Regions from separate parts of the Streptomyces sp. NPDC051064 genome, predicted to be linked through region 1. Evidence: riboswitches for the same ligand, from Rfam matches in the RefSeq annotation. Region 1 holds a riboswitch; each other region holds the start of a gene.
The links. A riboswitch is a leader RNA that binds a small molecule or an ion and turns the genes downstream of it on or off. The one in region 1 is predicted to bind cyclic di-AMP.
Positions count from the first base shown of each region.

Region 2: linked by a shared signal. The riboswitch ahead of ACIBCU_RS31935 (transglycosylase family protein) and the one ahead of ACIBCU_RS08390 (NlpC/P60 family protein) in region 1 are both predicted to bind cyclic di-AMP.
Region 3: linked by a shared signal. The riboswitch ahead of ACIBCU_RS20105 (LysM peptidoglycan-binding domain-containing protein) and the one ahead of ACIBCU_RS08390 (NlpC/P60 family protein) in region 1 are both predicted to bind cyclic di-AMP.

Region 1 is NZ_JBITFK010000002.1:332,179-342,539, reverse strand. Features, by position in the region: gene pcrA (DNA helicase PcrA) at 1-1,668, opposite strand, end outside; cyclic di-AMP (ydaO/yuaA leader) riboswitch at 1,927-2,087, shown strand; gene ACIBCU_RS08390 (NlpC/P60 family protein) at 2,086-3,246, shown strand; gene ACIBCU_RS08385 (hypothetical protein) at 3,308-3,661, opposite strand; gene ACIBCU_RS08380 (NlpC/P60 family protein) at 4,017-5,087, shown strand; gene ACIBCU_RS08375 (GNAT family N-acetyltransferase) at 5,100-5,855, shown strand; gene ACIBCU_RS08370 (response regulator transcription factor) at 5,869-6,564, opposite strand; gene ACIBCU_RS08365 (PspC domain-containing protein) at 6,561-7,859, opposite strand; gene ACIBCU_RS08360 (PspC domain-containing protein) at 8,035-9,369, shown strand; gene ACIBCU_RS08355 (hypothetical protein) at 9,356-9,619, shown strand; gene ACIBCU_RS08350 (DoxX family protein) at 9,634-10,143, opposite strand; gene ACIBCU_RS08345 (hypothetical protein) at 10,218-10,361, opposite strand, start outside.
Region 2 is NZ_JBITFK010000010.1:255,202-265,562, forward strand. Features, by position in the region: gene ACIBCU_RS31930 (transglycosylase family protein) at 1-919, shown strand, start outside; cyclic di-AMP (ydaO/yuaA leader) riboswitch at 1,210-1,381, shown strand; gene ACIBCU_RS31935 (transglycosylase family protein) at 1,382-2,074, shown strand; gene eno (phosphopyruvate hydratase) at 2,406-3,692, shown strand; gene ACIBCU_RS31945 (septum formation initiator family protein) at 3,787-4,257, shown strand; gene ACIBCU_RS31950 (DUF501 domain-containing protein) at 4,346-4,891, shown strand; gene ACIBCU_RS31955 (Ppx/GppA phosphatase family protein) at 4,924-5,865, shown strand; gene ACIBCU_RS31960 (NAD(P)/FAD-dependent oxidoreductase) at 6,314-7,717, shown strand; gene ACIBCU_RS31965 (class I SAM-dependent methyltransferase) at 7,970-9,274, shown strand; gene ACIBCU_RS31970 (ABC transporter permease) at 9,334-10,361, opposite strand, start outside.
Region 3 is NZ_JBITFK010000005.1:411,736-422,096, forward strand. Features, by position in the region: gene ACIBCU_RS20055 (cell division protein SepF) at 1-404, opposite strand, end outside; gene ACIBCU_RS20060 (cytochrome P450) at 480-1,787, opposite strand; gene ACIBCU_RS20065 (GTP-binding protein) at 1,784-2,398, opposite strand; gene ACIBCU_RS20070 (DUF742 domain-containing protein) at 2,376-2,729, opposite strand; gene ACIBCU_RS20075 (roadblock/LC7 domain-containing protein) at 2,726-3,148, opposite strand; gene ACIBCU_RS20080 (hypothetical protein) at 3,145-3,720, opposite strand; gene ACIBCU_RS20085 (hypothetical protein) at 3,733-4,617, opposite strand; gene ACIBCU_RS20090 (MBL fold metallo-hydrolase) at 4,699-5,691, opposite strand; gene ACIBCU_RS20095 (sugar isomerase) at 6,098-6,991, shown strand; gene ACIBCU_RS20100 (hypothetical protein) at 7,105-7,728, opposite strand; gene ACIBCU_RS20105 (LysM peptidoglycan-binding domain-containing protein) at 7,956-8,822, opposite strand; cyclic di-AMP (ydaO/yuaA leader) riboswitch at 8,827-9,012, opposite strand; gene ACIBCU_RS20110 (hypothetical protein) at 9,370-9,600, shown strand; gene ACIBCU_RS20115 (helix-turn-helix transcriptional regulator) at 9,757-10,152, shown strand; gene ACIBCU_RS20120 (NAD(P)H-dependent oxidoreductase) at 10,238-10,361, opposite strand, start outside.

The sequences.
Region 1 (10,361 bases):
CCGCTCCATGACGGCCTCCACCACGACCGCCGGGCCGGCGCCGGACTCCACGATCGTGCGGAGCTCCTCCATCAGCGTGTTGAACCGCTTCACGGCGTTCGCCGACCGGGCCGCCATGCCGTACGCCTCGTCCACCCGGCGCAGCGCCTGCGGGAAGGAGATCTTCTCGCGCATCGACAGGGCGTCGATCATCGCCTCGGCCCGGTCGCCGATGCCCCGCTTGGGCACATTGAGGATGCGGCGCAGCGGGACGGTGTCCTCGGGGTTGGACAGCACCCGGAGGTAGGCCAGGACGTCCCTGACCTCCTTGCGCTCGTAGAAGCGCACTCCGCCGACCACCTTGTAGGGCAGTCCGACGCGGATGAAGATCTCTTCGAAGACACGGGACTGGGCGTTCGTGCGGTAGAAGACGGCGACGTCGCCCGCCTTCGCGTCCCCGGAGTCCGTCAGCCGGTCGATCTCGTCGGCGACGAACTGCGCCTCGTCGTGCTCGGTGTCCGCGACGTAGCCGGCGATACGGGTGCCGGCGCCCGCGTTCGTCCAGAGGTTCTTGGGGCGGCGGCTCTCGTTGCGCTCGATGACGGCGTTGGCGGCGGAGAGGATCGTCTGTGTGGAGCGGTAGTTCTGCTCCAGCATGATCGTGGTCGCGTCCGGATAGTCCTCCTCGAACTGGAGGATGTTGCGGATGGTCGCGCCGCGGAAGGCGTAGATCGACTGGTCCGCGTCACCGACGACGCACAGCTCGCCCGGGGCGTCGTCCTCGCCGGCCGGGCCCACCAGCTCGCGCACCAGGGTGTACTGGGCGTGGTTGGTGTCCTGGTACTCGTCGACCATGACGTGCCGGAAGCGGCGGCGGTAGTGCTCGGCGACGTCGGGGAACGCCTGGAGCAGGTGGACCGTCGTCATGATGATGTCGTCGAAGTCCAGGGCGTTGGCCTCGCGCAGCCGCGCCTGGTAGAGCGCGTAGGCCTGGGCCAGCGTCTTCTCGAAGCCGTCGGCGGCCTGACCCGCGAACGTCTCCTCGTCGATCAGCTCGTTCTTCAGGTTCGAGACCTTCGCCGTGAACGACTTCGGCGGGTAGCGCTTCGGGTCGAGGTCCAGATCGCGGCAGACCAGCGCCATGAGCCTCTTGGAGTCGGCGGCGTCGTAGATCGAGAACGAGGAGGTGAAGCCCAGGCGCTTCGACTCACGGCGCAGGATCCGCACACAGGCGCTGTGGAAGGTCATGACCCACATGGCGTTGGCGCGCGGGCCCACGAGGTCCTCGACGCGCTCCTTCATCTCGCCGGCGGCCTTGTTGGTGAAGGTGATCGCGAGGATCTGCCCCGGATGGACCCCTCGCTCGGCCAGCAGATGGGCGATCCGGTGGGTGAGCACCCTGGTCTTGCCCGAGCCGGCCCCGGCGACGATGAGCAGGGGGGACCCGGCGTGCACGACGGCGGCACGCTGCTCGGTGTTCAGCCCTTCGAGCAGCGCGGCGGAGTCGGTGACGGGGCGCGGGGCACCGTCGCGGTAGTAGGCGTCACGCGGCGGCGGAGGCGCGTCGAAGACGTCCTCGAAGAGGCCCTCCGGCACCGCTTCGGGCGCGTGCTCCTCGGGGGGCGGCGGGGGGCCGTCCTCCGCTTGCTGGAGGCCGGTCAGGAAACTGTCGTCAAAGAGGCTGCTCATCGCCTCACGAGTCTAGGCGGCCGCACCGACAGCCCGGGGCCGCATCGGCGACAAGGGCCCCGGACCGTGTGCGTAACGAGATCATCCACCCACAGAACGTGAGATTCCAGGGTGGTTCCCCGGCCCGTGGACCGCCACCCGGAAAAGGTCACGAAAATGTATCGGGCATATCGAACATCAACCTTCACAGGGACACCACGGGTTGGCTAGCGTGCTCCGACGGGTGCCCCGTACCCCCTTGAGGCGAACCGCGCCACACGGGCACCCCCGCCGAATCCGTACCCCCCGAAGGGTGTCCGGAACCGGGGACCCACACGCAGCACCGGGGTGAATCGGTCCGTCTCCACCGGACCGTAGGGCAGCCTTCCGTTCCGCCCGAACCCGACAGCTAACCCGGTAGGCGGTCCACGGAAGGAGATGCCGGCCTTGGCGTCGCATCGCAAGCCGCGCACCCGGGTGCGCACCACCACCCCCGCCGTCGGTCTCACGACCGCGGCGCTCGCCTCCGTCACCCTGCTCTCCACGCAGAGCGCGACGGCAGCCCCCGCCGAGCCCAAGCCCAGCATCGAGGAAGTGCAGAAGAAGGTCGACGCCCTGTACCGGCAGGCCGGCACCGCGACGCAGCAGTACAACAAGGCGAAGAGCGCGTCGGCCGAGCAGCGCTCCAAGGTCGACGCGCTGCTGGAGGCCGCGGCGAAGCGGGCCGACAAGCTCAACGAGACGCGCCGGGAGCTGGGCAACTACGCCGCCGCGCAGTACCGCAGCGGCTCGATCGCCCCGACGGCGACGTTCTTCCTCGCGGACGACCCGCAGTCGTACTTCGACCAGGACCAGCTGATGGCCCGGATGACCAGCCAGCAGCAGAAGGCGGTCGCCGACTTCCGTACGCAGCAGAAGGAGGCGGCGGCGAAGCGCGTCGAGGCGACGAAGAGCCTGGAGACGCTCACCGAGTCGCAGGCCACGCTGCGCACCAGCAAGCAGCAGGTGCAGACGAAGCTCACCGAGGCCCGCTCGCTGCTGTCGGAGCTGACCGCCGAGGAGAAGGCGCGACTCGCGGAGCTGGAGCGCGAGAAGGAGGCCGAGGCCAAGCGCAAGGCCGAGGAGCTGGCCCGGCAGCAGGCCGCGAAGGAGAAGGCCGAGCAGGCCGCCAAGGAGGAGGCCGCGAAGGAGGATGCCGGCTCGGGCACCGGCACGGAGACCGGCGGCACGGGCTCCGACAGCGGCTACGCCTCGAAGGCCGAGAAGGTCCTGGCCTTCGCACGCGCCCAGATCGGCAAGCCGTACGTCTGGGGGGCGACTGGCCCGTCCTCGTACGACTGCTCCGGGCTCACCCAGGCGGCCTGGAAGGAGGCGGGCGTCGATCTGCCCCGCACCACCTGGGACCAGGTCGAGGTCGGCACCCGGGTGGCCACGGCGGATCTGCAGCCGGGAGACCTGGTCTTCTTCTACGACGACATCAGCCACGTCGGCATCTACAAGGGCGACGGCATGATGATCCACGCGCCGAAGCCGGGTGCGAACGTCCGCGAGGAGTCGATCTACTACATGCCGATCTACGGCAGCGTGCGCCCCGCGTGACGCGCGGCAGCACCACCGGCGGGCGGGCCCGGGGCACAGCCCCGGGCCCGCCCGTGCGCGCTCAGGTCCAGAGCGTGGCGATGAAGATGTTGGCGACCGTCAGCCCGCCGACGGCGGCGAACGCGCCCTTGCCGACCTTCTCCTCGTCCCGCTTCACGTAGACGAGCGCCAGGACCACGATCAGGACCAGCAGCTTGACGCCGATCTTGACGTTGTTCACGCTCTGGTCGTCGGCCTGGTTGAGCCCGACCAGGGCGACACCCGTGACGAGCATGGTGAGCGCGCCGTGCAGCATGGCCGGGACGAAGCATGCCGTGCCTGCCCCCATGGCCTTCATCTGGGTCAGGAAGCCGCCCAGCAGGGAGGCGATACCGATGATGTGCAGGGCCACGAAGACATTGATGAGTACGTCCATGGCCGCAGCCTAACCGCGGCCATATCACCACTCTTCGGCCAGGTACGACTTACTGATGAGTTCCCCCGGACCCTGCGCGGATTGCCGGACTCCGGTTGATTTTTCCGGTCAACCGACGGAAACGAAACAGCATATGAGGGCAATAGCTGTCATTACACCTCTTCCCTGTGCGCCGGGTTTAGCGTCCCTCCCAGGTGACCGGCTCTGCACCACCGCCCCCGTACCGGGCGGCTCCCGGTCGCCCCGCCAGGAATCCGGCGGCGGGCCACTCCCCCCTGTGGTGACCCGCCGCCGGACCCCGGCGGGCCCGCGGCACCCACCGACGGGCAGTCGAACGGAAGGACGCACCACCCCCGTGGCCGCCCATCGAGAAGCCGCTCACCGCAAGCCCAAGCAGCGTCTGTTCACCGGGCCTGCTGCCCGCACAGCAGCCACCCTCGCCCTCGCCGGGGCCGCGACCGCGACCGCCCTCGAAGGCGCCGCCCAGGCCGACCCCCAGCTCACCCCGGCCCAGGTCGAGGCCAAGGTCGACCGGCTCTACCACGACGCCGAGGTGGCCACGGAGAAGTACAACGGCGCGAAGGAGGAGGCGGCGGCCTCCGAGAAGTCCCTCGAAGCCCTCCGGGACGAGGCCGCCCGCAGGACCGAGCGTCTCAACGCCTCGCGCGACGCCCTCGGCTCGTTCGCCACCGCGCAGTACCGCAGCACCGGCATCGACCCCGCCGTCCGGCTGGCCCTCTCCTCGGACCCGGACGAGTATCTGGAGCGCGCCTCCTACGAGGACCGGGCGGGCGACCGCCAGGCCGGTGCGCTCCAGGGCGTACGCCGACAGGTCAGCGACATCGCCCAGCTGCGCGCCCGGGCGAAGGACGAGCTGGAGGTCCTCGCCTCACGCCGGGCCGACCTGAAGAAGCACAAGGACGCGGTCCGCACCAAGCTCGCCGACGCCCGGAAACTCCTGGCCGGCCTCACCGCCGAGCAGCGCGCCGGCTACGAGCGCTCGGCCGACGCCGCGCACGGCGGCAGCGCCGCCCGGGCCGGCCGGGGTGCCCCACGCGGTTCCGTGGCCGCCCCCAACGCCCGCGCGGCACAGGCCGTCGACTTCGCGTACGGGGCGCTCGGCAAGCCGTACGTCTGGGGCGCCACCGGACCCGCGTCCTTCGACTGCTCCGGCCTCACCCAGGCCGCCTGGCGCGCGGCGGGAGTCTCCCTGCCCCGTACGACGTACACCCAGATCAACGCGGGCCAACGCGTCTCCCGGTCCGAACTCGCCCCGGGCGACCTGGTCTTCTTCTACTCCGGGGTCACCCACGTCGGGCTCTACATCGGCGGCGGCCAGATGATCCACGCCCCGCGCCCAGGTGCCCCCGTCCGTATCGCGCCGATCAGCGAAATGCCTTTCGCGGGAGCGACACGGGTCGCATAGGCTCCCGGGCCCATGGACACCGCCATCCAGCATTACGCCCGTACGCTCGCTCTCCGCTCGCCGGACCACTACCGGGTCGGCCCCTTCACGGTGCGCCACAACCCGGGCTGGGAGCTGAAGTTCGCCAACTACGCCATCCCCGACCAGGGGGCCGAACCCACCGCACAGGACGTCGCCGACCTGGTCGCCGCGTTCCGTGAGCACGACCGGCTGCCCCGGCTGGAGTTCCTGCCCGCCTGGGCGCCCGCAGTCGAACCGGCCCTGCTGGCGGCCGGTTTCACCGTCGAGAACCGCGCACCCGTCATGGCCTGCACCGCCGACGGCCTGCTTACGCCCAAGCCGGTGGACGGCCTCCGCATCGCCGAGCCCGTCACCGACGCGGAGTTCACCTCCGCGGCCGCCGTCCAGCACACCGGTTTCGGCGGGGAGGGCGGCCCCGACGACGGCGAGATCGCCTGGCTGCGCCGGGCGACGGAGAGCGGCGGCGTCTCGGGACTGGCCACCGTGGACGGCCGCCCCGCCGGCGCGGGCGGCTGCTCGCCCCCGGCCGACGGCATCGGCGAACTGGCCGGTCTGGCCGTCGCCGACGCCTTCCGCCGCAGGGGCGTCGGTGCGGCGCTCTCCGCCTGGCTGACCCGCACGGCATTCGAGCGCGGCTTCCACACCGTATGGCTGGAGCCGGGCGGTCCCGACGTCGAGCGGATCTACGCGGGCGTCGGCTACCGCAGGACCGGCGAGAAGCTCAACATCTCGCTCGACCCCGCCTGAGCACGGGCCGGGCTCAGACCAGCCGTCGCGCCGTGGCCCACCGGGTCAGCTCGTGCCGGTTGGAGAGCTGGAGCTTGCGCAGCACGGCCGAGACATGGGACTCGACCGTCTTCACCGAGATGAACAGCTGCTTGGCGATCTCCTTGTACGCGTACCCCCGGGCGATCAGCCGCAGCACCTCGCGCTCGCGCTGCGTCAGCCGGTCCAGGTCCTCGTCGACCGGCGGGGCGTCCGTCGAGGCGAACGCGTCAAGGACGAACCCGGCCAGCCTCGGCGAGAACACCGCGTCGCCCTCCTGGACCCGGAAGACCGAGTCGACGAGGTCGGTGCCGGTGATGGTCTTGGTGACGTAGCCGCGTGCGCCGCCACGGATGACGCCGATGACGTCCTCGGCGGCGTCCGAGACGGACAGCGCGAGGAAGCGCACCGGGTTCTCGACGCCGCCCATCATCGGGGCGCAGCGCCGCAGCACCTCGACACCGCCGCCTCCCGGGAGGTGGACGTCGAGAAGGACGACCTCGGGACGGGTCGCAGTGATCACGGTGACCGCCTGATCGACGTCGGCGGCCTCGCCGACGACCTCGACCCCGGTCTCCTCGGTGCGGCCGATCTCGGCCTGGACGCCGGTGCGGAACATCCGGTGGTCGTCGACGAGCACGACCCGTACCCGGCGCTCCGGGCCCCCGGTCGCTTCGGTGTTCTCGGTCATTCGCTCGCCCTCTCCATCTCCAGCTCGACTTCCGTGCCCCCGCCGGGCGCCGAACGCAGCCGCGCCGTGCCGCCGTTGCGCTGCATCCGGCCGATGATTGATTCTCGTACGCCCATCCTGTCGCCCGGAACGGCGTCCAGGTCGAATCCCGGCCCCCGGTCCCGTACGGAGACGAAGACCGTGCGGCCCTCGACCTCCGCGTAGACCTGGACGGCACCGCCCTCGCCACCGTACTTGGCGGCGTTGACCATCGCCTCGCGTGCGGCCTGCATCTGCGCCGCCAGCTTCTCGTCGAGCGGGCAGTCGCCGACGACGACGACCTCCAGCGGGACCCCGTGCATGTCCTCCACCTCGGCGGCGGCCCGCTTGACCGCCTCGGCGAGGCTCGCCGGCTCCTCGGCCTCCTCCTTGCCGGTGCCCTCCGGGTTGTACAGCCAGTTGCGCAGCTCGCGCTCCTGGGCGCGGGCGAGCCTGCGGACCTCGCCGCCGTCGTCCGCGTTGCGCTGGATCAGCGTGAGCGTGTGCAGGACGGAGTCGTGGACATGGGCGGCCACCTCGGCACGCTCCTGGGCCCGGATGCGCATCAGGCGTTCCTCGGAGAGGTCCTGTGTCATCCGCACGAGATAGGGGCCCGCGAGCAGCGCGATCCCGGTGAGTACGGCGATGGCGGCGGTCAGCGCGGTGCCGAGCTGGGCCGCCGAGCCCCGCACCACCATGAAGGCGGCGAGGCCGAGGCCGACGAGCGCGACGCCCGCCAGTCCCCGGGCCAGTTGCAGCACACGGCGGCGGCGGCCGACCTCCATCCAGCGGGCGCGGCGCGCGTTGTCGGCCTGGCGCCACACCAGGACGGAGCCCGCGCCTATCAGCAGCGCGGGCCAGACGTAACGGTCCGCCTTGCTGCCCATGTCGACGTTGCCGACGAAGACCATGGCGCCGACGAGCAGCGCGACGAGGGCGAACACCTGGCCCTTGTCCGGCTTGCGGAGTCTGCGCCGGCCGTCCGGGGCGGTCTCGAAGAGGGACCGCTCCACCCCGCCCATCCCGCCGCCCCCGCCGACCCCGAGCGGTACGACGATCCAGAACACCGCGTAGAGCAGGGCGCCGAGGCCGTCCGCGAAGAACAGTCCGAGGAAGACGAACCGGACCCAGGCGACGGGCAGCCCCAGATGTCCGGCGAGCCCGCGCGCGACACCGCCGAGCATCCGCCCGTCGGCGCTGCGGTAGAGCTTGCGCGGCGCCGGCTCCTCCGGGTCCTGGGCGTGGGAGCTCGGGGCTCGGGTCGTGGCTGCTGGCATGTACCGATCGTCACACGTTCCGGCGGGCCGCGGCATCAGGGTCTGCCCGGACTCGACCCTGAGGAGGCCACAGGGTGACCGGGCGGGCACCCACCGGCCTCCGGGACGCAATATCAGGGATCGGCCAGGGTCGTCGCGGGTCCCACAAGGGCGTACGGGCCGTCACCATGGAGCCATGACCGTTCCCCAGGACGCCTCCCCCGGCGTCACACCGCCCCCCGAGCCGGCACCGCGGCTGCAGCGCAGCCCGCGGCAGAAGGTCGTGGCCGGGGTGTGCGGCGGGCTCGGCCGGTACTGCGACGTGGACCCGGTGATCTTCCGGATCGTGCTGGGTGTCCTCGCTGCGACGGGCGGCATCGGGCTGATCTTCTACGGCTTCGCGTGGCTGCTGCTCCCGGTGGAGGGCGAGGACGAGAACGAGGCGCGCAGGCTGCTGTCGGGCCGGGTCGAGGGCGCCTCGCTGATCGCACTCGTGCTGGCCCTGGCGGGCTGCGGGCTGCTGCTGTCGATGCTGCACAACGGCGGGATGCTCGCCTTCGCCGCGATGCTGTCGCTGACCGTGATCGGCTTCTCGGTCTGGAGCCGGCACCGCCGGACGGCCCCGCCCGAGGACGCGCCGGGCACGACGGCACACACTCCAAAAAGTACGGCGCACGCCGCCGGCCACGGGGCGCCGCCCGAGGTGAAGGCGCCGCCCACGCCGGGCAGCCCGTCCTGGTGGCGGGACCCGATCGTCAAGGACGGCACGACCGGCCCGGCGGGGACCGGCTATCTCTGGGGTCCCGAGAACGCGGTGTCGGAGGCGGCGGAGCTCGACAGGAACAGGCCGACGGCGGACGCCCCGTACCGGCCGCCCTACCGCCCGACGGGCACCCGGGGCCCCCGCTCGATCGGCGGTCTCGTCTTCCTCCTCGCCCTGATCGCGGGCGGCCTCGGGACGGGGCTGAGCTGGGACACCCATCCACTGGGTACGAGCCTGCAGATCGGGCTCGCGGCGGCGCTCGGGGTGTTCGGCCTCGGCCTGCTCGTCGCCTCCGTCCTCGGCAGGACCGGCTTCGGCACGGTCCTGCTGGCCATGATCACGGCGGGGCTGCTGGCGGGGGCCTCGGCCGTCCCGGACGACGTCGGCACCGACTGGGTCCGCAAGGAGTGGCACCCGGCGTCGGTGGCCACGGTCCAGCCGCAGTACAAGCTGGGCACCGGGGTCGCGAAGCTCGACCTCTCCGGGGTCACCGTCCCGGAGGGCGAGACCCTGCGCACCCGGATCGAGGTCGGCGCGGGCCGCGCGCTCGTCGTCGTACCGGCCGGGGTGACGGTGAAGGTGGACGCGGAGGCGGGCCTCGGCGACATCCAGTTCCCGTCCGACCAGCGCAAGGACGTGGACATCGCCCCCGACCGGCGCACCCGGCAGACCATCGGACCCGCCGAGGACAGCAAGCCCGCCGGCACCGTCGAGCTGGGCATGGGAGTCGGCATCGGACAACTGGAGGTCACCCGTGCTACGTCATGAGATCCGGCCGGGCCGCGCGGTGGCGGGCCTCGTCATGCTGACCCTGGCGGCCGGTTACGCGGCGGACGCGGCGGGCGCGTGGAACGCCCCGTGGACGTTCTTCGCCCCGGTGTTCCTCGGCGGCCTGTGGCTGGCCGCCACGGCGACCTGGGTGAGCTACCGGCTACGGCGACGGCGGGAGGCGCGGAAGGCCGCGGCGGAGGCGTCGGCACCGGAGCCCGCGCCCGGTGGTTCCACCGTGGTGCCCTGACCACCGCGCGGCCCTCAGATACGCCCGCGGCGCCGCCCTCCTCGCAGGGCGTCCACCGACCAGTAGGGCGCTCCGGCCAGCAGCAGCGGCAGCCAGGCCATGAGGTAGACCAGGTCGTTGCCGTAGTAGTACGGCGTGCTCTGCCAGCTCACCGTCAGCCACAGGCTCAGCGAGATCAGCGCCCCGCCGAGCGCCGCGAGCCGCGCCCACAGGCCGGCCAGGGTAGCGAGGCCGACGAGGAGCTCGCCGATCGCGATGGCGTACCCGAAGCCTTCGGGGCTCTTCAGAGCCAGGTCGACGAGGCCCGGGATCGCCGCGCTGTCACGTACGGCGTTCATCATCTCGCCGATGGAGCCGGCCCCGCTCGCGGACAGGAACGCACTGTCGGTCAGCTTGTCGAGCCCCGCGTAGACGAAGGTGACGCCGAGAAAGATCCGCAGGGGCAGGAGCGCGTACTGCCCCGCCCGGTCGCGGAGACTTCTCGGCTCGTCGAGCCCGTAGGAACCGCCCCTGTACCCGTGCATCACTGCCCCGCTTTCCGTTGGCCTTCCGACAGACCATACGTACGCCGGTTCGGTGCGGCTCACCAGGTGTGCGGTCAGTCCGTGACATCGATGCGGCAGGAGTTGGTCTCCACGCCCGCGGCCGTGACGACCTGTACCTCCACCTCGCCGGGTTCGACCTCGACGGGCACGGGCACGGTGAGCACGGTGTCCGCCGGGTTGGCGAAGCCTCCGGTGAC
Region 2 (10,361 bases), on a different contig from region 1:
TGCAGGCGTCACCGGATCGGCCATTGCCATCCCGCTGCTCGGCGCGGGCGGCGCACAGGCCGCCGACGCGTCGACCTGGGACCGGGTCGCCGAGTGCGAGAGCGGTGGCATGTGGAGTGCCGACCTCGACAACGGCTACTACGGTGGCCTGCAGCTCTCGCAGGACACCTGGTCGGCCTACGGTGGCACGGCGTACGCGCCGCGCGCCGACCTCGCCAGCCGCTCGCAGCAGATAGCGGTCGCGGAGAAGATCCTGGACGACAAGGGACCGCAGGCGTGGGCCAGCTGCTCGGTGATCTCCGGGCTCTCCCTGGACGAGGGGCTGCCCGGCGTCGACCCGGGCGGCGAGGAGTCCGCCGAGCCCTCGGCCGAGCCCTCGGATTCCGCGACGCCGTCCGGGACGCCTTCCTCCGACGCGACCGACCCGGCGGACAGCTCGGACGACGCCGCCACCTCGGACGACTCCGACGCGAAGGGCGAGGCGGGCCGGGACGCGTCCGACGGCAGGACGGGCGAGGGTGACGAGGCCGGCACGACGCCGTCCGCCACTCCGTCCCCCGAGGCCTCCGGGACGTCCGGCGCCCCGAAGGGCGGCACGGAGGAGGGCGGCAAGCACCGCGGCACGCCGGCCCCTGAGGCGACCGCCAGGACCGGCCAGGACGACGGGCGCGAGTCCGGCCGCCACGCCTCGCGCGGTGAATCCGACGCGCGTCAGGGCGCGGAGGGGACGTACACCGTCCGCGAGGGCGACAACCTCTGGGCGATCGCCGACGCGCAGGAGCTTCCCGGCGGCTGGACCGCGCTCTACGCGGCCAACGAGGACGAGCTGGGCTCCGACCCGGACCTGATCCTTCCCGGCCAGACCCTGGACCTCGGGGCGGACGCGCAGGGCAGCCGGGCGGAGGCCGCCACCAACTGATCAAAAGCGTGAAAACACCCCGAAAGAGGGGGTAGTTCAGAGGCCTATGTCCGCTTATGCGTAAGTGAGACATGGGTCTCTTTGCTTCAACTGGTGCGTCCGGTCCGCCCGCTCCGTCCATATTGGCTCCGACCTGCGAAAACGACCCTCCACGTGGGGGCGTTACGGGCTGATTAGTCGTTATGTCCATCTTTGAATGTGGGGGTTGCGTGTGTTTACGGTCGGAGCCGCTCGCACCGCGGGCACCTTCGACCGTCACGCCGAATCCTGCCGTCGGCCGAAGGGAACCGACGCGTAAAGCGCCGTAGGCAGGAGCGGGGGACCCAGGTAAGCGCCGGACCCGGCCGTCGGAAGACGGGCGGAGACACGGCTAGGGGTGAAGTCGTCCGAAAGTGAGGGCGACCGGGCAACTCACAGGCCCGAACCCGACAGCTCACCTCGTAGGCGTCGGTGAGGAGAACCATGCTGCTTTCCAGCAAGGGCAAGCACCGTCGCCCGTCCAAGGCCGTCCGTGTCGCGACCCTGGCCGGTGTCGCCGGTGCCGCAGTCGCCGTACCGCTGATGGGCGCGACCGGCGCCTCCGCCGCCTCCGTCGACACCTGGGACGCCGTCGCCCAGTGCGAGTCGGGTGGCAACTGGTCCATCAACACCGGCAACGGCTACTACGGCGGCCTGCAGTTCTCGCAGTCCAGCTGGGCGGCCGCCGGCGGCACCCAGTACGCCTCCCGCGCCGACCTGGCCACCAAGGACCAGCAGATAGCCGCCGCCGAGAAGCTCCTCGACCTTCAGGGCCCGGGCGCCTGGGCCTGCGCCGGCGCCGGCGGTCTGACGAACGACGGTGTGGACCCGGGTGTCGACACCGGCTCCGCGAAGAACGGCGACACGGCCCCGCAGGCCGCGCCGGAGCGCAAGGCCGAGCAGCCCACCACGCGCAGCGAGAAGCGCACGGCTCCCGAGAAGACCGTCACCACCCCCACCGGTGAGAAGGTCGAGAAGGGTGACGGCGAGTACAAGGTGAAGTCCGGCGACACCCTCAGCAAGATCGCCGACGCGAAGAAGGTCAAGGGTGGCTGGCAGAAGCTGTTCAAGCTGAACGACGACATCGTCGACAAGGCCGACCTGATCTTCCCGGGTCAGCAGCTCCACCTGAAGTAGTCGGAACCCGAAGCAGTCGGTAGTACCCCGGGGTCTTCCTCCTGCCCCGGAGCCCGGCCCGGCGCGCAGACCCCCCGCGCGCCGGGCCGGGCCGCGTCCGGACCCTCCGACGGGGTGTGGACGCGGGCTCGCCGTAAGGGTGAGTGTTCAACTGTTGTGGTTACTCGTCAGTAGAATTCTGGAGCTTTGCCCGGAATGCAGGCCCTTGGGTCCTTTTTCGTCCCAGGGGACGGGCGGACGGCCGACGGAGCGCGCCGAGCCGGTTAGGCTCGTGGCGCAAGGCCACAGTGACCCTGCACAACCAGTGTCAGATCCCAGAAGGAGATGCCTCGTGCCGTCCATCGACGTCGTCGTAGCCAGGGAAATCCTCGACTCCCGGGGCAACCCCACCGTCGAGGTCGAGGTTGGCCTCGACGACGGCAGCACGGGACGTGCTGCTGTTCCGTCCGGCGCCTCCACCGGTGCGTTCGAGGCCATTGAGCTTCGCGACGGTGACCCCAACCGCTACCAGGGCAAGGGCGTCGAGAAGGCCGTCCTCGCCGTGATCGAGCAGATCGGCCCGGAGCTCGTCGGTTACGACGCCACCGAGCAGCGCCTCATCGACCAGGCGATGTTCGACCTGGACGCGACCGAGAACAAGGCCTCCCTCGGCGCCAACGCCATCCTCGGTGTCTCGCTGGCCGTGGCGCACGCCGCCTCCGAGGCCTCCGACCTCCCGCTGTTCCGCTACCTCGGCGGCCCGAACGCGCACCTGCTGCCCGTTCCGATGATGAACATCCTGAACGGCGGCTCGCACGCCGACTCCAACGTGGACATCCAGGAGTTCATGATCGCGCCGATCGGCGCCGAGTCCTTCTCCGAGGCCCTGCGCTGGGGTGCGGAGATCTACCACACCCTGAAGAAGGTCCTGAAGACCAAGGGCCTGTCCACCGGTCTCGGTGACGAGGGCGGCTTCGCCCCCAACCTCGAGTCCAACCGCGCCGCCCTCGACCTCATCCTCGAGGCCGTCAAGGAGGCCGGTTACGTCCCGGGCCGCGACATCGCGCTCGCGCTCGACGTCGCCGCGTCCGAGTTCTACAAGGACGGCGTCTACGAGTTCGAGGGCAAGTCCCGTTCGGCGGCCGAGATGACCGAGTACTACGAGGAGCTCGTCTCCGCGTACCCGCTGGTCTCCATCGAGGACCCGCTGTACGAGGACGACTGGGCGGGCTGGAAGGTCATCACCGACAAGCTCGGCTCCAAGGTGCAGATCGTCGGCGACGACCTGTTCGTCACCAACCCCGAGCGCCTCGCCCGTGGCATCGAGGAGGGCTCGGCCAACGCCCTGCTCGTCAAGGTCAACCAGATCGGTTCGCTGACCGAGACCCTGGACGCCGTCGAGCTGGCCCAGCGCAACGGCTTCAAGTGCATGATGTCCCACCGCTCCGGTGAGACCGAGGACGTCACCATCGCCGACCTCGCCGTCGCCGTGAACTGCGGCCAGATCAAGACCGGTGCCCCGGCCCGCTCGGACCGCGTCGCCAAGTACAACCAGCTGCTGCGCATCGAGGAGATCCTCGACGACGCCGCCGTGTACGCCGGTCGTTCGGCGTTCCCGCGGTTCCGCTTCGAGGGCTGACAGCCCGAGTCCGGAGCACCAGCCTCCGTCCGTCCCCGCATCCGGTCCCGTACCGTGTGCGGGGACGGACGTGCGTAACGGGGAGGCGTGAGACATGGCCGGGAAGGACCGCGACCGGTTCTCCACCGCGACCAGGCTGCGGCTGCTCGGTGAGCAGACGGCGGCCCGCGTCTACCGGTCCCAGAACCGCCGCCAGGCCCGCCGTTCGCGGCTCACCGGGCGGGCCGCGTTCCTGGCGCTGATCGTCTGCTCCCTGGTGGTCGCCCTCGCGTATCCCATGCGGCAGTACATCTCCCAGCGCGACCAGATCGCCGATCAGGAGAGGCTCTCGCGGGAGGCGCACGAGCGGACCGAGGAGCTGCGTGACGAGAAGGCGCGGCTCAAGGACGACGCGTACATCCGCCGTCTCGCGCGCCAGCACCTGCACTACGTGCTGCCCGGCGAGACCGGTTATACGGTGGTCGACCCGGACGCGGCCGAGGTGCGCCGGGGGGAGCCGGGGGCGACGGGGCGGCCCTGGCACTCGAACCTCTGGGACGGCGTCGACAGCGCGGACCGCGAATGACCCCGTCCCGGCACCGGGTTCCGTACCCGCGCCGCGTCTTCTCCCCGTACCGATTCATACAGTCCGACCGATGACATTCAAGGCAGGCATGGACACGCCCCCTCCGCAGACCGAATCCACCACGCCCACCGCCGCGGACATCGCCGCGTTCGAGCTCCAGCTCGGCCGGCCGCCGCGCGGGCTGCGCGCCATCGCGCACCGCTGCCCCTGCGGCAACCCGGACGTGGTCGAGACGCAGCCCCGTCTGGAGGACGGCACGCCGTTCCCGACGACGTATTACCTGACCTGTCCGCGTGCCGCGTCGGCGATCGGCACGCTGGAGGCCAACGGGGTCATGAAGGAGATGACCGAGCGGCTCACCACGGACCCGGAGCTGGCGGCCGCCTACCGCGCCGCGCACGAGGACTACATCGCGCGCCGTGACGCCATCGAGGTCCTGGAGGGCTTCCCGAGCGCGGGCGGCATGCCGGACCGGGTGAAGTGCCTGCACGTCCTGGTCGGCCACTCGCTGGCGGCGGGCCCCGGGGTCAACCCGCTGGGCGACGAGGCGATCGCGATGCTGCCGGAGTGGTGGGCGAAGGGGCCGTGCGTCACACCGTGCGGCTCCGACGACGCCGGGCCCGACGCTTCCTGATCCGCCGGTACACGTACAACCACAGGAGCCCCATGACCCGCGTTGCCGCCATCGACTGCGGTACCAACTCCATCCGCCTGCTCGTCGCCGACGTGGACCCCGCCACCGGAGAGTTCACCGAGGTCGACCGCCGGATGCGGATCGTCCGGCTCGGCCAGGGCGTCGACCGGACCGGCCGGCTGGCCCCCGAGGCGCTGGAGCGCACCTTCGACGCCTGCCGCGAGTACGCGGAGGCGGTCAAGGAGCTCGGCGCCGAACGGATCCGGTTCGTCGCCACGTCCGCCTCCCGCGACGCGGAGAACAGCGACACGTTCGTCCGCGGCGTCCTGGACATCCTGGGGGTCGAGCCGGAGGTCGTCACGGGGGACGAGGAGGCGCAGCTCTCCTTCGACGGCGCCACCAAGGAACTGGTGGGCAGCGACCACCTGGAGAAGCCCTACCTCGTCGTGGACATCGGCGGCGGCTCCACCGAGTTCGTCGTCGGTGACGACCGCGTGCGCGCGGCCCGGTCCGTGGACATCGGCTGCGTACGCATGACGGAGCGTCACCTGGTCCTGGACGGGGCCGTGGTGGACCCGCCCACGCCCGACCGGATCGCCGCGATCCGCGCGGACGTCGGGGCCGCCCTGGACCTGGCCGAGGAGAGCGTGCCGATCTCCTCCGCGGCGACGCTCGTCGGCCTCGCCGGGACGGTCACCACCGTCGCCGCCATGGCGCTCGGGCTCGAGGAGTACGACTCCGAGGCGATCCACCACTCCCGGGTCTCCCTCGCGCAGGTCCGGGAGATCACCGCGCGGCTGCTCGCCTCGACGCACGAGGAGCGTGCGGCGATCCCCGCGATGCACCCGGGCCGGGTCGATGTGATCGCCTCGGGGGCGCTCGTCCTGCTCGCGGTGATGGAGCGGACCGGTGCGCGGGAGGTCGTCGTCAGCGAGCACGACATCCTCGACGGGATCGCCTGGTCGGCGGCCTGATCACCGAGCGGGCCCCGGTGCGGCGAGGTGGCGCTCAAACGCTTTCCGGCCTGCACCTTTGAGCTGGTGGAGCCCTCTCCGGACCCGTTCGGAGAGGGCTTTCGCGAGGCCGCCCGACGAACTTCGTGAACTTCTTCACAAGGAATTCGGCCCTACCGGGCGAAGTTCTGCTCCTGGAGGGCGGTACGGGCCGCCCGGAGGCCCGCGCGCGTGTGCCGCGGGAGCGTTTCGGGGGTGTGGCGACGGCATGTCCCCGGCGGGTGGTTCATCTTGCCGAAGGGCTCAAGGGCCAGCTCACAAGTGGTGAACAACGTTCGCCGGAGCGTCGTGGTTCCCCGTTCGCACCATGACCTGGGTCACGTGGGCGGCGAAGTGTAGCAGAGGGTGGCGCATACCTTGTGAAGGGGCTCACGAGCATGCCCCCCTAGGGGGGTGGATACTCGATGGCATGAGCACCACGGAGCGTCCCAGGATCCTCGTTGTAGGCGGTGGGTACGTAGGCCTGTACGCAGCTCGTCGCATTCTGAAGAAGATGCGGTATGGAGAGGCGACCGTCACGGTCGTCGACCCGCGCTCGTACATGACGTACCAGCCCTTCCTCCCCGAAGCTGCTGCCGGCAGCATCTCGCCTCGGCATGTCGTCGTCCCGCTGCGACGCGTGCTGCCGAAGGCAGAGGTTCTCACCGGCCGTGTCACGACCATCGATCAGGACCGCAAGGTCGCCACGGTCGCGCCGCTCGTCGGCGAGGCCTACGAGCTGCCCTTCGACTACCTGGTCATCGCGATGGGCGCGGTCTCCCGCACCTTCCCGATCCCCGGCCTCGCCGAGCAGGGCATCGGCATGAAGGGCATCGAGGAGTCCATCGGTCTGCGCAACCACGTCCTCGAGCAGCTGGACAAGGCCGACTCGACGACCGATGAGGACGTCCGCCGCAAGGCGCTGACGTTCGTCTTCGTGGGCGGCGGCTTCGCCGGCGCGGAGACCATCGGCGAGGTCGAGGACATGGCGCGCGACGCGGCGAAGTACTACACGAGCGTGAAGCGCGAGGACATGCGCTTCATCCTGGTCGACGCCGCCGACAAGATCCTTCCCGAGGTCGGCCCGAAGCTGGGTGCGTACGGCAAGGAGCACCTGGAGAGCCGCGGTGTCGAGGTCTACCTCTCGACCTCCATGGACTCCTGCGTCGACGGCCACGTGGTGCTGAAGAACGGCCTCGAGGTCGACTCCAGCACGATCGTGTGGACGGCCGGCGTGAAGCCGAACCCGGCGCTGGCCCGCTTCGGTCTGCCGCTCGGCCCGCGTGGTCACGTGGACACCTCCGAGAAGCTCCAGGTGCAGGGCACCGACTACATCTGGGCCGCGGGCGACAACGCCCAGGTGCCGGACATGGTCGGCCGCCGCGCCGGTAACCCGAACGCCTGGTGCCCGCCGAACGCCCAGCACGCGCTGCGTCAGGCGAAGGTCCTCGGCGACAACGTCATCTCCGGCATGCGGGGCTTCCCGCAGAAGGAGTACAGCCACGCCAACAAGGGTGCGGTCGCCGGTCTCGGCCTGCACAAGGGCGTCGCGATGATCGTCATGGGCAAGGTGAAGATCAAGGTCAAGGGCCGTCTCGCCTGGTACATGCACCGCGGCTACCACGGCATGGCCATGCCGACCTGGAACCGTAAGATCCGGATCTTCGCGGACTGGACGCTGGCGATGTTCCTGAAGCGCGAGGTCGTCTCGCTCGGCGCCATGGAGACGCCGCGCGAGGAGTTCTACGAGGCCGCCAAGCCGAGCCCGGCTCCCGTCGCGGCCAAGGCCGACGGCGACAAGAGCACGACCGGCGAAAAGGCCAAGGCCTCCTAGCGCCTGTACGGAACCGAAGGGGTCGTCCGCCATCCGTGGTGCGGGCGGCCCTTTCGGCGTTTCCGGACCCCGTCAACTAGATGGCAAGTGCAGCTATTTTGCCGTTCCATTGCCCGGGATTGGGATGGCGCGGGCGTGGGAAGACGTTGACGCTGGTGTACCTCGCTGCGGCCCCGAGGTGTCGCGGCCCGGTTCGGGTGCGTATATGCGAATTTAGGCACGTTCGGAAACACCACCACGGAGGTGTGCACCATGGCCGACGCCGCATCGCGGCTGACCGCTCTTGCCGAAGAGTTGCTGGGAGACCCCCTGCCCGTCCGGATCCGGGCCTGGGACGGCAGCGAATCCGGGCCGCCGGGTGCCCCCGCCCTGGTCCTGCGTCACCGCCGCGCCCTGCGCCGACTGCTCTGGAAGCCGGGCGAGTTGGGCCTCGCCCGCGCCTGGGTGGCCGGCGAGATCGACGTCGAGGGCGACCTGTACGCGACCCTGGACGCCCTGGCCTCGCTCCTCTGGGAACGGGGTGCCGACGCGAAGGACTCCGTCCACCCCGTCCGCAACCCCAGGGTGCGGGCGTTCGCCCGCGGCCTCGTCCAGCTGGCCGGGCCCTATCCGCCGCCGCCCCCGCCCGCCGAGGAGGTCCGCCGCCGCACCGGGCCGCTGCACACCAAGCGCCGGGACAAGGAAGCCATCAGCCACCACTACGACGTGGGCAACGACTTCTACGCCATGGTCCTCGGCCCCTCCATGGTCTACTCCTGCGCCTACTGGCAGGAGGGCTCCACCCTGGAGGACGCCCAGCGCGACAAGCTCGACCTCGTCTGCCGCAAGCTCGCGCTCAAGGAGGACGACCGCCTCCTCGACGTCGGCTGCGGCTGGGGCTCCATGGCCATCCACGCCGCCCGTGAGTACGGCGCCCGCGTCACCGGAGTGACCCTCTCCACCGAACAGGCCGCCTTCGCCCGCAAGCGCATCGCCGAGGAGGGCCTCACCGACCGCATCGAGATCAGGGTGCAGGACTACCGGGACGTCAGGGACGGCCCGTACGACGCCATCTCCTCGATCGGCATGGCCGAGCACGTCGGCTCGGTCCGTTTCCGGGAGTACGCCGACGACCTCTACGCACTTCTGAAGCCCGGAGGCCGGCTGCTCAACCACCAGATCGCCCGCCGCCCCGAGAAGGACGAGTCGGCCTACCACGTCGACGACTTCATCGACGCCTACGTCTTCCCCGACGGGGAGCTCGCCCCGGTGGGCCGCACCGTCGCCACCCTGGAGGAGGCCGGCTTCGAGGCCCGGGACGTCGAGGCGATCCGGGAGCACTACGCACTGACACTGCGTCAGTGGGTGGCCAACCTGGAGAAGCACTGGAAGGAGGCCGTGCGGGCCACCTCGCCCGGCCGGGCCAGGGTGTGGCGGCTCTACATGGCCGCCTCGGCGCTCTCCTTCGAGCACAACAAGATCGGCGTCAACCAGATCCTCGCGGTCCGGCCGCGGGACGGCGGGGGGTCGGCCATGCCGCTCCGTGCCCGCGACTGGACGGCGTCGGCGAACGCCTGACCCGGGAACGCCGAAGGGCCGGTACCCGCAGCTGCGGGTACCGGCCCTTCGGCGTACGCCTACTCCGTCTTGATCGCGGTCAGCATGTTCAGCTTCGCGCCGCTCCGGGCCGGCCACAGCGAGGCCAGCACACCCACGAGCCCTGCCAGCACCAGGAAGAGCGCGAGCCGGTCCCACGGGATGACCAGGGCGTAGCCCGGGATCGAGGCGGACAGGCTCTTGCCGATCGCCCAGCCGAGGAACGTACCGAGGCCCACCCCGACCACCGCTCCGAAGAGCGAGATGACGACGGCCTCCAGCCGGATCATGCGCTTGACCTTGCGCCGGTCGAGACCGATCGCCCGCAGCATGCCGATCTCCTGCTGGCGCTCGAAGACCGACATGGCCAGCGTGTTGACGACTCCGAGTACGGCGATGATCAGGGCCATGGCCAGCAGCGCGTACATGATGTTCAGCGCGGTGTTGATGAACCCGCCGAACATGTCCCGGATGCCCTGGCGGTCCACGACGCTCATCGCCGGGTTGTCGCCGAGCGCCTCGATCACGGCCTTCTCGTTGGCGTCGCTCTGGCCGCCGTCCATGGTCAGCCAGACCTCGCGGATGTCGGAGAGGGACTCGTGCGGGTCGGCGACGTCCTCGGGGATCAGGACCGGGGAGAGGAACTCGTTGCCCTCGTAGAGAGCGCCGACCTTCAGGGTCTCCTTCTTGTCGTCCTGGAACGTCACGGGGAGGCTGTCGCCGGTCTTCCAGCCGTGCGACTTCGCGGTCTTGCGGTCGACGGCGATCTCGCCGTCCTTCAGCGACGACAGCGAACCGGAGACCGTCTTCAGGTTGAAGACCTTCTCGACATCGCCCGGGGTGACTCCGGAGGCCGAGACGACCTCGTCACCGACGGAGGGCCAGAGGGACCGCTGCGGGGATGCCGCCGCGACGCCGTCGGCCTTGCGCAGGGCGGTGACAGCCGACTCGTCGAGCGGGCCCCCGCTGGCCATGGAGACCATGTAGTCGGCCCGGATGTTGTCCGTCGTCATCTTGTCGATCGCCTGGCCGAGCGTGACGCCGAGGACGGAGATACCGGTGACCAGGG
Region 3 (10,361 bases), on a different contig from region 1:
GATTGAGGTACGCCCGCCGCGGTGACCCCCTCGACCTCCATGCCGACCGGCGCGAGCAGGAAGACATTGCGGTCCACCCGGTGCATCCCGCTGCCGAGCCCGAAGACCACACCGCTGCTGAAGTCCAGGATCCGCTTGGCCACATCGTTCTCGGCGCCGGTCAGGTCCAGCAGGACCGGGATCTGGGCGACCAGATACTCGGCCACCTCGCGCGCGTCCGCGAACACCTGGACGCGCAGAACGACCATGCGCCGCTGCTCGGCCGACTCCTGCCGGTCCGGGACCGTCCTGTGGTCGACCCGGGAGGGCCATTCGTTGCGGCCCCTCAGGGGTACGACCTGGGCGAGCCCTTCCCACTGTTCGTCGGTGGCGTCGTACCTGTCGTACCTGTCGTACCTGCTCACAGAACCACCCCGTCCGTATGCCGGTTGGCTGTGCGCCGGCTGCGCTCGCTGTTCATCGGGCAATTCTCTCGCCCCTCACCCGTTCGGCGTACCACCGACACGGGCCGGAACGTGATCGGCGGCCTCCGGGGCGCCCACGGCCTCCGGTTCGGGAAGCGTGTCGAGCGGTGTGAAACGGACCGGGAGGTGGGCCAGGGCGCGGTGGAAGGGGCCCGGCCGCCAGACCAGCGCGCCGGGTTCGACGGCGAGTTCCAGGTCACAGAGCTGGCTGGTGAGCTGTTCGATCGCGGTCATCGCCATCAGCAGGGCGGGCTGCTTGGCGGGGCAGCGGTGCGGACCCGTCGACCACGCCAGGTGAGCACCGTCGCCGGAGCGCACCGCGGGGTCCGAGCCGGACGGCGGCGACTGGGTGTTGGCGGCGGCGAAGGAGACCAGCACCAACTGCCCGGCGCGCAGCGGGACCCCGTGGAAATCGGTGTCGTGGCGCGGGAAGTGCGCACCCATGCTGGCCAGCGGCGGATCGCGCCAGAGCACGTCGTCGACCGCCTCGTGCGCGGTCATCGCGCCGCCGTGCAGGGAGCCGCCGTAACCGGTGTCGCTGAGCATGCGCAGGAGGGCGTTGCCGATCAGATTGGTCGTGGGGTCGTGGCCCGCGCTCATGATGAGCGTGATCTGACGCACGGCCTCGTCGTCGTCGAGCCCGGCAGGGTGCGCCAGCAGGTACGAGGTGAGATCGCGGCCCGGGCTGCGCCGCCGTGCGGAGACGAGAGCGGCGACGACGCCGACGAGGTCGTCGTACGCCGCTGTCGCGTCCCCCGCGGAGTCCATCATCCCCGCCGTACCGCGGACCACCCGCTCCGTGTCCTGGGGAGCCACCCCGAAGGAGGCGGTGAAGACGTGCAGGGGCAGCCTGCGGGCGTACTGGGCGATGAGATCACCGGTGCCGGTGGCCGAGAACCCGGCGATGAGCCGCTGTGCGACCCGCGCGACCTCCGCTCGCAGCAGGTGGGGTTCGATCAGGGCGAGGGTGTCGTTGATGGCGTCGCGGTAACGGGCGTGGACGGCGCCGTCGGTGAAGAGCGCGGTGGGCCGGTAGCCGAGCACGGGAAGGACCGGCGAGTCGGCCGGCACGCCCGCCTGCCAGGCACGTGGGTCCTTGGTGAAGGTCTCCGTGTCCCGCAGCAGGTCGACGGCCGCGTGGTAGTCGGTGACCAGCAGCGCGTCGATGTCCGGGGCGACACGCACCCTGGCCAGCGGCCCCTGGTCGCGCAGCATGCGGTAGTGGCCGTGCGGATCGGCGGCGAAGCCGGCGCCGTACAGCGCGAGGGGCTCGTGGAGCGAGGGTGCGGCGCCGGGTGAAGTACCGGTCACGGAAGGGGTCATGACGATTCCTGGGGCGCGGGCAGGCAGGTCAGCGCGTGCTCGGCGAGGGCGATCAGGGCGTCGATGCCGCCCCCGCGTTCGCGCGCGTCGCACTGCACCAGCGGGGTGCGGGGATCGAGGTCGAGGTGCTTGCGCAGGACCTCGTCCGCGTGGGCGGGGGCATCGGGGAAGCGGTTCACGGCGACGGCGTACGGGAGTCCCTGCTCCTCCACCATGTCCATGACGGCGAACGAGTCCTCGAGCCGCCGGGTGTCGACCATGACGAGGGCGCCGAGCGCACCGCGCGCGATGTCCTCCCAGAGGGGGAAGAAGCGCTCCTGGCCCGGCGTGCCGAACATGTACAGCACCAGATCGTCCTGGACGGTCAGGCGGCCGAAGTCGACGGCGACCGTGGTCGTGGTCTTCTCCGGAAGCCCGGCGGTGTCGTCGAGTCCCGTACTGGACTGCGTCATCGCCTCTTCCGTGTGCAGGGTCGGGATCTCCGACAGGGTACGGATCAGGGTCGTCTTGCCCACGCCGAAGGGACCCGTGACGACGAGCTTCATCAGGGTCTCGGCGGCACTCGGCAGATAGCCGATGCCGCCCCGGTCAGTGGAGGGAACGGAGTCCAACGAGCAGCCTCTCGACGAGCGACCGGTCGATCTCACCGGCACTGGGGATCGGTGGTCGAGCGTGCAGATGTCCCGCGGCCACGAGGTCCGTGGCCAGGAAGACGGTGGCGCTGACCGGCAGGTCCAGATGGGCAGCGCACTCGACGACGGTGAGGGCTCCCGGCTCGAGGAGCTCGCACAGCCTGCGCTGCTCCGAACCGGTGTTCACCGGCAGGGCCGAGTCCGTACGGATGAGCACGGCGAGCCGGTCGAGCGCGGGGCCGGTGGGCGTGGAGCGGCCACCGGTGACCAGGTAGGGGGGAATCAGGCGGCGGCCTGGGCCGGGGGTCATGGCCGGGTGGCAGCGTCCGGTTGGCGGGTGGGGGCGTGCATGGCCCTGGTCAGCGCGGTGACCTGCACCTGCATCTGGTAGGCGATGTTCCCCAGGTGTGCGTCGGGGGCCGCGAACAGGGCCAGAGTGGTGTTCCTGCCGGCCGGTACGACGACGGCGAAGCCCAGGTCGGACTCCACGACCGTCTGGGCCAGTCGCGGCGACTCGGCCTCGGTGAACGCGGTGGTGAAGGCGCGGGCGGCCGCGTGCAGGGTGGCCGTCATCGCGGCGACGCGCTCGGCGGACGCACGGTCCAGGCCGGGCGACGCGCCCTCGACGAGCCCGTCGCCGGTGGCGACCACGGCATGCTGCACACCGGCCAGCTCCAGCAGCGGGGTCAGCACCCAGGCGAGATCACCGGCAGTGGGGGTGGTGCTCACGTCTCGTCGTCTCCTTGGTCGTCGGATGGGGATGCTGAGGGCGTCCGCGCCGGGGGCACGGGCGCCTTCCTGCCGCTGAGGGTGCCCTCCTGGAGGGCGGCCCAGGCCGCCCCGGCCTGCTCGGGCGTGCGGAGCACGGGCTCCTCGGCCGGCTGCTGCCGGACCGTCGGCGCCTCCGGGGCCGCCGTCCGGCGGGATCTGCGCCGCCGGGTGGGCAGGCCTGCCGGACGCGCGGCTTCCCCTGCGGCGGGGGCGGGTTCGGCGGGCACGGACGCGGTGGTCTCGACGGGGGCGGCCGGCGCAGGCTCGGGCTCGGCGGGCTCGGCGGGCTCGGCAGGCTCGGCAGGCTCGGCAGGAGCGACGGGTGCCGCGGGCCTGGTGGGCAAGGGGCTCTCCGCGGCGTCCTCGGCGCGCGCGTGCACCGGCTTCGGCGCGAGCACGGACAGGGTGCGGTCGTCGTCGATCACGGTCAGCAGATGCGCCGGAATACGCAGCATCGCGCGCATCCCGCCGTACGGCGACGACTCGATGTGGCAGCTGAAGCCGTAGCGCGCGATGAGCCGCCCCACCACGGCGAAGCCGGTCTACGGCGGGTCCCCCAGCTCGGTGAGCAGCACCTCGGCGGGGCCCGACAGCAGTGCGCGGGCCCGTTTCAGCGCGTCGTCGTCCATGCCGATCCCGGCGTCGTCGACCAGGATCAGGGCCCCGCGCCCCGCGGTCTGCTGGACCGTCACCGGCACCTCGGTGTCCGGGTGCGAGTACGCCGTGGCGTTGGCCAGCAGTTCGGCGAGCGCGATCGCGAGGGGTTCCGCGGCCCGGGCGACCACCGCGAGCCGCTCCTGGCGCAGATGATTGGCGACCTTGATCCGCTCGTACCCCGCCACCCGGGACTGGGCGCCGAGCACGACCTCGACGAGCGAGGAGTTCTGCCGGGCGAGTCCGGGCCAGGCGTCACAGAGCACGGCCGTGGCCTGGGTGCGGCGCAGCGCCAGTTCGTTACGGAAGTCGAGCTGGAGGATCCGCGGGTCGTCGTACTCGTGCTGGAGCTCGTGCAGCAGGTGCTGCGACTGATTGAGCAGCGACTGGATCTTGGCGGAGGTACCGCGCATGGCCGACCGCGCTGCCGCGTCGACGCGTCGGCGTTCCTCCAGGACAGCTGTGCGCGCGGCCTGTACGGCCTCGGTCAGCAGACGCGCGGCGTCACCCTCGATCCCGGCGGCCTCCCGCAGCCCGGGGACAGGCGCGGAGCGGTGGGAGAGTGCGGTGGCCGCGGCGGGTATCCGGTTCCGGGCCAGCTGGCGGATCTCCTCGGTGAGGGCGAGGGTCCGGGCGTCGGCCGCCTTGGCCTGCCGCTCGGTGAGCTCCGCGCGGGCCGAGGCGCCGTACGCGTCCAGCCTGGCCTGGTGCATGCGTACTGCCGACCAGATCGCCACCACGACGGCGACGAGGGCCACGATCCATGCCAGCACGGCGTCACCGCGTCTCTGTTGTCGGGGACGGGCGACAGCCCGCGCCGGTGCGGGGCGTCCGGCTGCCGTACCGGAGGGCCGTCACGCCGGCCCGCCGGTGCACGCCGCGTCGGTCTCCTGGGCGACGGCCGCCACGTCGGCCATCACCTCGAGGACGCCGGGGAGTTCGGAGCCGTCCAGGTGGCGGTACTCGCTCCCGATGGTCACCACGAGCCGCTCGGACAGGCCGAGCTCCGGGTACCGGCCCTCGGCGATCACCCGGCGGGCCGCCTCGACCGCGGGCACTCCCGCCGCGTGGAGGGCATGGGCGCGGTCGCGTACGTACGCGAGGTAGCCCATGTGCCCGCGCACTCCGGCAGGGTCGAGCACCGGCCCGTGCCCCGGCACGATCACCTCGGCGCCGGTGCCCAGGACGCGTTCGCAGGCGTCGATCACGTTGTCCAGGGGCCCCGCCCAGTGCACCGGGTGGTCCCCGGGCTGCTGGGGGGTGGAGGAGAAGATGACGTCTCCGCTGAACACCGCGCGCTGCACGGGCAGATACACGATCAGGTCGCCCCCCGTGTGCGCGGGCGGCAGGGACGACACCTGGACCGTGTGCTCCCCCAGGGTCAGTTCGAGCTCTCCGGTGAAGTAGGTCGTCGGAGACACCACGTCGGTGGCGGACCAGTCGAAGACGCCGAAGTGACGGCCGAGATACGCGCCGAGGGGAGTGGAGGGATCACTTCCGGCCACCAGGGCGTGCTGCTGCTGCGGGGTGGGATCGTAATGAATGTGCTCCCGGGCCTCTCGGGTCGCGATGATCTCCGCGTCCGGAAGCACCCCTGCGCCCCAGAAGTGGTCGCCGTTGGCATGGGTGACGATCACACGGTCGACGCTCACCCCGTCGGGCAGCCGTTTCTGGCTCTCCACCAGGAACTGACCGGCCATCATCGTGTCGTACGGGGTGTCGATCCACAGCCCCCCGCGCGGCGACACGAGCAGGCCGCAGTTGGCCAGACCCCAGCCCCGCTCCGGCGGCAGCCAGGCGTACAGACCCCTGCCGAGGTCCACGACTTCCCCACCCGTGATCGACATGGGCTGATTATGCCGACCGTATTCCGGCCGCGCGTTCGAACTCGGCCAACGCGCGCGTCCGATGACGTGAAATCGCCCCTCACCGGGGCCACCCGCCACCGCCCGGTGACCGTCCGAGGTCGCCGAGAAGCGGTCCTACAGGGGATTTTCCGCCTGATGTACGGGATGCCGGCAGCGGAGTTCGCGCCATGCGACCGATACCCACACGGCTTCGACGGAACCGGATCGAGTCGGCTACCCACCGAGCATGGCCGAAAACCGACCCTGCTCGGGTAACGGAGGTGTGAACTCTTTGCTTGTTCTTGCTCGATTACCCCATGTAACATGCAGAATTGAACAAGTGGGCGTCGATTTCACACAGCCCCGTCCCACCAGGTGCGAGCAGCAGTGGAAGCGGAGTGCGGACATGTCGCATGTCGAGACCGAGACAGCCGGCCAGCCCGGGTGCTGGCGCCGTGCCGCGGAGGTCGCTGCCGACCGGAAGGCGGCCCTGCCCGCCACCGGTGAGCGCATCGCCGTCGTCGGCTGCGGAACGTCGTATTACATGGCACAGGCGTACGCCTCGCTCCGCGAGGATTCCGGGCAGGGCGAGTCGGACGCCTACGCCGCCTCGGAGTTCCCCTTCGGGCGCACGTACGACCGGGTCGTCGCGCTGACGCGGTCGGGGACGACCACGGAGGTCCTCGGCCTGCTGACGCGGCTGCGGGGCGCCACCCGGACCGTCGCCGTCACCGCTGACCCGCGGACCCCGGTGATGGCCGCGGCCGACGATGTGGTGGTCCTCGACTTCGCCGACGAACGGTCCGTGGTCCAGACGAGGTTCGCGACGACCGCGCTGACGCTGCTCCGGGCCCATCTCGGGCTGCACACCGAGGACGTCGTACGGGACGCGGAGACCGCGCTTGCGGAGCCGCTGCCCGAAGGGCTCCTGGAATGCGCCCAGTTCAGCTTCCTGGGGCAGGGGTGGACGGTAGGGATCGCCAACGAGGCGGCGCTCAAGATGAAGGAGGCGTCCCTGTCCTGGACCGAGTCGTACCCGGCGATGGAGTACCGCCACGGCCCCATCAGCATCGCCACGGCCGGGACCGCGACCTGGATGTTCGGCACCGCTCCGGAAGGGCTACGGGAGCAGGTGCTGGCGACCGGGGCCCGCTGGGTGGAGAGCGGACTGGACCCGCTGGCCGACCTGGTCCGGGTCCAGCGGCTGGCGATCGCCCGCGCGGCGGCCCGTGGCCTCGACCCCGACCTGCCGCGCCATCTGACCAGGTCGGTGGTGCTCGGCACGGCTCCGGGAGCCTGACGGCTCCACGGCATGCCTAGGGCCTTTCGTTCGGATCCGGCGCGATCCGAACGAGAGGCCCTGACCACCGGGCCGGTCGTCCGGCCCGGTGCTCAGGCATGGCCCTGAAGAGGTCAGGCCTCTTCGAAGTAGGCGTCCAGCGCCTCGTCGAGCTCCGCCGTCCACCCCTTGAGGTCGCCCCGGGATCCGGCTTCGACCTCGGCGTTGAACCACCGGCGGCTCGACAGGTGGACCGTCACGGTGAACCGGCGCCCGAAGCGGCCGGTCTTGACCTCGACCGCGCCGATCTCGGCCCAGTCGAACTCAGCCTCCTGGTCGTCGAGGCGGAAGCGGACGCCGTCCGCGTCCACTCTGATGGATCCGCGCCGGTCGCTGACCTCGAAGACGGGGCCGTCCTCATCGGCGGCACTCTTGCCGGGCACGGGCCCGGCCTCCGGGGCCGTCCCGTCGGCCGGGGCCTCATCGTCGTCCCCGGCCGTGCCGTCGGAGGCCGCGTCGTCCACGGCGGTGTCCTCGGGGGCGGCCGCGGATTCATCCACGGCCCCCTCGGCGAGCGCGTCCGCAGTCCCGGTCTCCCGGGTCTCCTCGGCCTCCTCGGGCTTCTGGGGCGCCGCCTTCTCCGCCTCCGCCTCCGCCTCCGTCCGCGCGGGGGCAGGGGCCGTCAGGCCGGGGATGTACGCCGGGTCTGTCCCCGCGGCGAACTCGGGCTTGGTGTTCGAATCTATGCGCTGCTCCACGGCGGGCAGTATGGACGACGAACCTGTACGAGACCAGTCACCCGTGCCCCGCCCGGCCTGTCGGCGACACCTCGGCCGCCCTGACGCCGACGGCGGCCGAGCCTCCGGACCCTATCGGCGCCGGAAAACGGACGACGGGTGGTGCGGGTTCCGCCGAACCCGCACCACCCGTCACTTCTGTCCCTCTGTCACACGCCCGTGCGCCAGCGGTCCCGCCTCGGCGAGGCTCAGTAGGCCCCGAAGACGTTGTCGATGGAGCCGTACTTGTCCGCGGCGTAGTTGCACGCGGCCGTGATGTTGGCGACCGGGTCGTAGCTGTCCATCGACGTACCGGGCACGTGGTAGGCCTGGAAGGTCGGGTCGATGACCTGCAGCAGACCCTTGGACGGGACGCCGTTGATCGCGTTGATGTCCCAGTTGTTGATGGCCTGGGGGTCGCCCGCGGACTCGCGGATGATGTTCCGGTGGATGCCCTCGTAGCTGCCGGGGATGCCGTGCTCGGCCATGACGGCGAGCGACTCCTTGATCCAGCCGTCGAGGTCGTCCGTGTACGAGACCGGCTCGGCGGCCGGAGCGGCCTCGGCGGCGGGTGCGCCTTCCGCGGCGGTGGGGGTGCTCGTGCGCTCCGAACGGTCGGCGCGGTCGGCGCTCTCCGCGGCACGGTCGGACGAGGCGGAGGCCTTGGATTCGGCCTTGTCGCCCTTGTCCGCCGACTTGTTCTCGGCCTTGCCGCCGATGGTCAGCTTCAGACCCGGGTGAATCAGGTCGGGGTTTGCGCCGACAACCTTCTCGTTGTCCTCGTACAGGGCCTTCCAGCCACCGTTCACGGAATGCTCACGCGCGATCTTTGCAAGGGTGTCACCCAAGATCACGGAATAGGTGGTGGACTTGGACTTCTGCGCGGCAATTCCCTTGCCGGACGCGGCAGTCGACGTCGCAGCCTTTTCCACGGCGGCCGGCTGGGCCGGGGCCGCGAAGGCGCCGGTCGCACCGATCAGAGGAAGGGCCAGGGCGGCTCCGCCCGTGCTCACGGCGATGATGCCACGGGTGAGCGAACTGGTCCTGGAACGACGGTGCTTACCGTTTTCGGGCATGCTGAATTCCTCTCCGTCGCCTGCGAAGTGAGCTGTCGGGTTCGGGCTGGAGATGCCCGGCCGCACGCGAATGCGACTTCACCCCGAGCCGCTCCGGAAACCGGATCGGCGCTTACTTGGGTCCCCCGCTCCTGCCGTACGAGAAGTGGTCGGGTAACCGGACGGCGGCAGGATTCGGCGTTCCGCCCGGAGTGATGGTGACCGTAGGCGAGAAATAGGGAAAGGAACAAGCCTGGCGCGATGATCACAATTCATTCGCAAGATCAATTCTCGGGAATTCATGTAATCCACCCCACATCGCGCCGCCCATTTCTCTTGGCGCAGAAGGGAACCGACTGCCGCGCCCCTGCGTCCGGGACCCATAAGGTGACCCTGGTCACGGAGTCCGATTCGGGCGATTTGCGCCCACGCGAAGGCCCCAGGTCACACGAAATGACCTTTTATGGATTACAGGATTAATTCCAAAAAACCGCCTTAAATCGGGCATATGACTCACAGCTGAGACCCAGGCGCATACCGAGGGCGCCCACGTGGAACCGATCCGCCTATGACTGAAAGCCCTCTCGCCTCGGCGCCCCGGATCACTGTCCTGCCCGTCCAGCCCGGGGATCCCCCCTTCCGGATCGTGGAGATCGACGGAGAGGTGATCGGGAGCGCGACGGCGATGACGGATGTGCTGATCGCCGCCGCGGCGGCCGGCATTCCGGTCCACGACCTCGACGACCCGGCCGTCATCCGCTGGGTGGGCGGCGGCAAGCTCACCTGGAAGCCGCGCTGAGCGGGGCGGCAGGGGGCGGTGGGGGTGCGGTCGGCGGATCAGGCGCCCGGCGGAGGCTCGCACGTCGCGGGACCGGCCCGCGAGAGACGCGCAGATGCTGGGTATATTCCACAGATGCCTTGCAAATGCAAGCCTTTGAGCCATATCGTGCATCACATGCAGACCTACACCATCGGGCAGGCGGCACGTCTTCTCGGCGTGAGCCCGGACACCGCCCGCCGCTGGGCGGACGCCGGTCGGGTAGCGACCCATCGCGACGAGGGCGGGCGCCGCCTCATCGACGGCCGCGATCTGGCCGCGTTCTCGATCGAGGTCGGTCAGGCCTCCCCCGGCGAGGAGGAGGTCCCCTACACCTCGGCGCGCAACGCCTTCCCCGGCATCGTCACCGCGGTGAAGCTGGGCGACGTAGCGGCACAGGTGGAGATCCAGGCCGGCCCGCACCGCCTCGTCTCGCTGCTGACCCGGGAAGCCGTGGAGGAACTGGGACTCGAGGTCGGCATGCAGGCCACGGCCCGCGTGAAGTCGACCAGCGTGCACATCGACCGCACCTGACGCGGCATCTGCCGCCCGGGAGCAGCGGCATCACCCAGGAGGTGCCGACCCGGGCGGTGGGAGGGCGACCGTAGCCGGGAGTCTGTCAGCCCATCAGTCCGGCGGCGAGGGTAGCCCCCAGTTCCCAGCACGCCTCCGTGTCGGCCTTGCCCGGCTCACCGGTGACGGTCACGGCATCGGCCGTACGCCGCCATCCGAGGCCCGTGGTG